One region of the Paenibacillus sp. USHLN196 genome, then DNA from elsewhere that is predicted to be linked to it. Evidence: a T-box and tRNA genes for the amino acid it is inferred to sense, from the RefSeq annotation. Region 1 holds a T-box; the other holds one or more tRNA genes.
The links. A T-box is a leader RNA that pairs with one kind of tRNA and senses whether it is charged. The one in region 1 lies ahead of WFI24_RS29345 (valine--tRNA ligase), so its partner is inferred to be a tRNA-Val.
Positions count from the first base shown of each region.

Region 2: it encodes a tRNA-Val, which carries the amino acid that the T-box ahead of WFI24_RS29345 (valine--tRNA ligase) is inferred to sense. The anticodon was not compared.

Region 1 is NZ_JBBCYH010000017.1:93,413-96,560, reverse strand. Features, by position in the region: gene WFI24_RS29345 (valine--tRNA ligase) at 1-1,919, opposite strand, end outside; T-box leader at 1,980-2,261, opposite strand; gene WFI24_RS29340 (LysM peptidoglycan-binding domain-containing protein) at 2,418-3,148, opposite strand, start outside.
Region 2 is NZ_JBBCYH010000005.1:143,138-146,285, forward strand. Features, by position in the region: gene WFI24_RS13975 (peptidoglycan recognition protein family protein) at 11-919, shown strand; gene WFI24_RS13980 (hypothetical protein) at 944-1,330, shown strand; tRNA gene WFI24_RS13985 (tRNA-Val) at 1,399-1,470, opposite strand; gene WFI24_RS13990 (hypothetical protein) at 1,786-2,037, shown strand; gene WFI24_RS13995 (GNAT family N-acetyltransferase) at 2,280-2,723, shown strand; gene WFI24_RS14000 (DUF3892 domain-containing protein) at 2,836-3,072, shown strand.

The DNA of each region.
Region 1 (3,148 bases):
CCAAATTCATACGCTTCGATTAGACGCGTAATATCACGAGAAGTTTCGTTCAGACGGTGTAAAATCCAATAATCCGCTGTGCCAAGCTCTCCGCTAATGTCACGTTCCTCATAAGTGAATCCTTCCAGATTCATCAATGCAAAGCGCGAAGCATTCCAGATCTTGTTGGCAAAGTTACGCGCCTGCTCCACCCGTTCCCAACGGAAACGCAGATCCTGACCTGGCGTGCTGCTGGTTGAGATCATGTAACGCATCGCATCTGCGCCGTATTTCTCAATCACATCGAGCGGGTCTACACCGTTGCCCAATGATTTGGACATTTTGCGTCCATCTGCGTCACGAACAAGACCATGCATCAGCACATCCTTGAACGGAATCTCATCGGTGAATTCCAATGCAGTGAAAATCATACGTGCAACCCAGAAATATATGATGTCATACCCTGTCACAAGTACACTTGTCGGATAATAACGTTGCAGATCTTCCGTATCTTCCGGCCAGCCCAATGTGGAGAAAGGCCATAATCCGGAGCTAAACCATGTATCCAGAACGTCTTCATCCTGTCTGAGCTTGCGTCCAGCATTCTCTGGCAGCGTCGTCGGATCTTCAGCAGATACGATGATTTCACCCGTTTCCTCATCATACCAGGCAGGAATACGATGTCCCCACCACAGTTGACGTGAAATACACCAGTCACGAACGTTCTCGATCCAGTTCAGATAGGTTTTCTCAAAACGATCCGGAACAAAATTAACTCCTTCGCCGCTCTGTTGTTTCTTAATCGCTCTCTCTGCAAGTGGCTTCATCTCAACGAACCACTGTGTAGACAGATAAGGCTCAACAACAGCTCCAGTACGCTCACTGTGTCCAACCTGGTGCGTGTGATCTTCGATATTGATCAATACGCCTTGCTCTTGCAAGTCAGCAACAATCTGCTTGCGGCAGTCACTGCGATCCAGTCCCTGATACTTGCCTGCCTCTGCATTCATTGTGCCGCTCTCATCCATTACCGTAATTTGAGGCAGATCATGACGAAGACCTACTTCAAAGTCATTCGGATCATGCGCAGGCGTGATTTTAACTGCACCACTTCCGAACTCTTTATCCACATAATCATCAGCGATAATTGGAATTTCGCGTCCAATGATAGGCAGTACAAGTACTTTACCAATCATATCTGCATAGCGCTCATCCTTCGGATGAACAGCAACCGCTGTATCGCCCAGCATCGTTTCAGGACGCGTTGTTGCCACGGTAACGTAGCCACTTCCGTCTTTGAGCGGGTAACGCAGATGGTACAAGTGACCTTGAACCTCTTTATATTCAACCTCAATGTCGGACAGAGCTGTCCGGTTCACCGGGTCCCAGTTAATAATCCGTTTGCCTCGGTAAATAAGGCCTTTTTCATACAATTGAACAAATACTTTGCGAACCGCTTGGGACAGACCTTCATCCAGCGTAAAACGTTCACGTGAGTAGTCAAGCGACAAGCCCATTTTGCCCCATTGCTGACGAATGGTAGTGGCATATTGATCTTTCCAGTCCCATACTTTCTCCAGAAACTTCTCGCGTCCCAGATCATAACGTGTCAGACCTTCTTCACGCAGTTTCTGCTCCACTTTGGTCTGGGTAGCAATGCCTGCATGGTCGGAACCCGGAAGCCACAGTGCATCATAGCCCTGCATCCGTTTCGTACGGATCAGTATATCCTGCAGTGTAAAATCGAGCGCATGCCCGATGTGCAGCATCCCGGTCACATTCGGGGGTGGGATAACAATCGTGTAGGGCTCGGCATCTTTACGTTGACCGGCTTTGAAATATCCACGTTCCATCCAGGTGGAGTACCATTTATCCTCTGCCGCCTTTGGATCGTAAGTGGTCGGCATTTCTGTTGCAGCTGATTTTTTTTCCTCAGACATGTGTCATTCCTCCGTTACTTATCATCTTCGCCAAAAAAAACAAAAAAAACCTTTCATCCATCAAAGGACGAAAGGTTAGCTTTCGCGGTACCACCTTTGTTTCACGCAGACAGCGAGATAGACTTCACCCTCTGTACATGACGTGACACTTCAAGCAGATAACGGCTGCGACCGGCCCATCCTACCTCAGAAATAAATGACGATAAATCTCATTCATCCCTTGTATTCAAACAGGCAACTCCCGGGCGACTTCGATCAGTTGGTTCCTGCGGAATCTCACAGCGCTACAATTCCACTCTCTGATAGGTCATACTGTCTACTACTCCCGTTCCACGTTGTTCTTCAAAAAACCTACACACATCATACCTTGCTCTTGCGCGATAGTCAACCTGACAACAGCGGAAAAAGAGCGCTGGAATGCAGGTTTAGGACGAATCATGCAAAAACCCGCAATCCTCAAGGGGATCACGGGTCCTAACGAAGGCTTTTAACTACGGATTAAGGAATGTACAATATCTGACCTTCTTCCACAACCTGTTCAGATAATCGGTTATACAACTGAAGTTCCCTCGTGCTCAATTGGTATCGATCTGCAATGGCATCAAGTGTATCTTCTCGCTGAACGATACACAGTTTCACCTTGCGGAATGGGGTCTGATCCACGATCGTCCCCAGGAACAGATTCTTCCACTCCACATCATCCGCTGGATACGTTTCTTCCTGTGCTACACCAGCAGGGATCTCCTCGCCTCGCTCCACTTCGGCATCGCGCGTTGCTCTGCCAGAGGATAACAAGGAAGAGATACCTACACCCTCCTCTTGCCTTGGTGCGGATTGTTTCTTGCTCCCAAAAGCAACCTTCAGCTCCGGCTTGTCTTCCGTCTCACCCACAGGTTCAGGAACAAATGCTTCGTTCTGCACAAACTCGTCTACCCCATTCGCTTCAAAGGACGGTCGGTCTTCCTCTGCATTGTCTGGTTCGGACGAAGCAAATACACCCTGCCAGTTCTCAGCCTGTGATTCCACCGGAACATCGGCAACGGCCGGGTTCTCCTGCTGGGGTACAGATCTTGCTGATTCGAAGTGCCATACGTCCGGTGCATCCGGTACACTCGGTGGTACCAACTCATCAGTTGATTGTGCAGCCAGCTCAGAGGTTTCTTGATCTGAACTTCTCGGGTTCGCAGGCAATGCATCCACGGAAGGCTCGGACCACACAGAAGACTCTT
Region 2 (3,148 bases), on a different contig from region 1:
GAGTGATTGAATGATTCAAAAAGGTAATTTCCTTCTACTTGATATTGAAGAGTTCCGTCCATGGCTACAAAAGCAGAAAGTAACACGAAGAATCAAAGGTTTTCAAGTACATCACACCGCGTTCCCCAATTTCACCACTCGCAAAATGGTTAATGGGATTGCTCAACAAGATCATTTTGTATGTCTAGAAGGAATGCGTAGTTATCATATCAACACGAACAAATGGAAAGCGACTGGACAGCATTTAACATTGTTTGAAGATGGTAAGGTTGGAGTTTCCTTGGATCGAGACTTAAACATGACTCCTGCTTGTATTTATAACAACAACGCGGGATATGTAGGTGTTGAGATTATAGGTTGTTTTGATAAAGGCGTTGATAATATAACACCTATTCAAAAGCAAGCTGCAATCCATTTGTATGCTGCATTGTGTGAAAAGTTTTATGTACCTGTCAATACAGACAAGATTGTGTATCACGCATGGTTTACTGCTTCAGGTGCACGTTTGTCAGATTATACACCCGGTAAATCAAGCAAGTCATGTCCGGGCACTGCTTACTGGGGAGATGGTAATACAATTGCTTCTGCAAACAAAAACTTCATTCCTCAAGTTAAAGCAGAGCTAGAACGATTAAGAAATGGGATTTCGAATGCAACTCCAATTACAAAACCAAAGGATGATGAACCTATGACTGAAGCAGAAAAGTTACAAGTGGCTAGTCTTGAGAAAACAATTCAACAGCAAGCAGAATGGATTAAGGCTGAAAAAAACAAGGCTAATATGGAATGTCCAACTTGGGCAAAAGAGGCATACGAGTATTACGAGGATCATATTTCAGACAGCAAAGGAAGTTATGATTTCTGGCGAATGCTTGTTATTGATTATCGTAAAGAAAATGGAATCATAGTTAAAAAGTAATTATACATAAAGGAGATAAGATATATGGACAATTTATATGTAGTTGCAATCATCCTTGCCGCTGTTGCGGGAGGGTTATTTGTCATTCCTGTTGCTAAGAAAAAAGGATGGATTACGAAGGATAAGACAGAGGGCATGAAACAAATGTTGTTGGTGACTCGCCTTGTACTTGATGTGATTAAGACAGATAAATTAGATAAGAATAAGGCCACGTTTGCGTTAGATATTGCAGATCGAGTTGTTGATTATGTAAATGAGCACATGGATGACATTGTTGATAAAAGGGCAATTTCATTGAGAATTATTGATGATTTGTTGGCGAAAAACGCAGTCGTACCAACGGTTTCTGAACGTCAACTTATTGAGATTGTGATAGATCAGGCAATTTTGCACTCAAACAAAGATAAATAACAAATATAGGTAAAACTTAACCCCTCTTGAGATATTATTCTCTTGAGGGGTATTTTTTTCATTTTTTATAGGACGAGTGGGGATCGAACCCACGACCCTTACCCTGTCAAGATAATGCTCTCCCGCTGAGCTATCGCCCTTTATTAATTACATTATACAAAACCAAGTTAAAGTTTTCAATATGGCTATTGATTTAATTCATCAAACCAATAGCCATAGACATTAAGCGTATTTAAATTGAATAACATCGCTAATGATCCTATTACTATGTGAAAGCAGAGATAGTGCTCTCCCAGCTGAGCTAACAGATCATGATATATAATTGTTTCCCAATCAAGTAACAGTATCATATCAAGTAACCGTGTTCATTGTCAATAATTTATTTGGTTATAATTCACCTGAAATGGAGCACAATAAAGGAAAGATTACCATTTCAGCAACGAGGTGAATTCCCCATGAGAAACAAAACAAAACGCCGGGACCACGATAAATTCACAAAATGCTTTCTCCCCTTCGTTGGGCTTATCGTTCTGGTTACATCCGTTACCGGTTGCAGCTTGGAGAAGGATGAACATACGGTACAATTCCAACAATTACAACAGCCCAATGAAAATGGTGAATCTCTGCCTGTCTGGCTGGACGTATACTCCAAATCTGTGATTCAGGATGTATATTCTCCTGGAGGAAGCAGCGAAGTCTTGCCATGAAGAGTAAACAGAGGAGTTACTCATCTTCATCCCATTTGCGTGAGTATGCTTTCTTGGTCACGTAATACAACAGAGTAATCATTCCCGCCGACATTAACAATGTAATTACCATGATGCCTGCCATGCCCATCACTAGCCCCTCCCCTCCCAATATGTTCCAGACTTAACTATACAGGAAAAGCATTTTTTTGTATAATTCAGTCTGATATGTCGCGCAAGAGCAGAAAGAAGGAATGGTGGAATTGGCAGCTGAGATTAGTTATGTAACGACAGAAGAACAACTGGAGCAGGCCTTGGGGATTCGACATCACGTTTTTGTGATTGAGCAACAGGTGCCTGCGGAGATTGAGATTGATCAATACGATGTCATCAGTCCGGATGTGCATCATGTATTGTTAAGTACAGATGGACAGGCTGTGGCCACGGGACGACTGATCTATTACAGTAAGGATACTGCCAAAATGCAGCGGATCGCGGTGCTCGAGTCTCATCGTTCATTTGGTTATGGACGTGTGCTTCTGTTGGCAATGGAGGAACGGGCACGTGAACTGGGCTTATCCTATTCCGTACTTGACGCTCAATGTCAGGCACAGAAATTCTATGAGAAACTGGGTTATGAAGTGATTTCGGAAGAACCTTTTTATGATGCAGATATATTGCATGTTCGTATGAAAAAGAGTCTGTAAAACCTCTGCGCATGCAGGTCTTATCAGCACATGGTGCATACTTCCGAGGAATTCGGATAGGCTAATCAGGTAAACAGATTCCTATCTCGTCATATAAGGAGAGTGTGACATCATGGATCAAACGACACGCGAGAGTTTCACAGCAGTACAGAAAAATGGTGACGGTGACCTGACAGCTTTTCAGACTTCAGCAGGACGTGTTCTGGATTATCAACAGGCACTTGCAGAAGTACAAGCTGGGGCTATTGCCGGCGTGAATGTATTTAAAGGCAAGGATGGAGAAATGTACATTCGCGGCGATGCCGACGGCGACCCAACCAACAACCTGGACCAACTTCCCCATTTCTAAAATAGATGCACACGTTGTATGTGTGACACAGTAAGCGCCGATCCGGATATCCGGGTTGGCGTTTTCTTATGTTCAC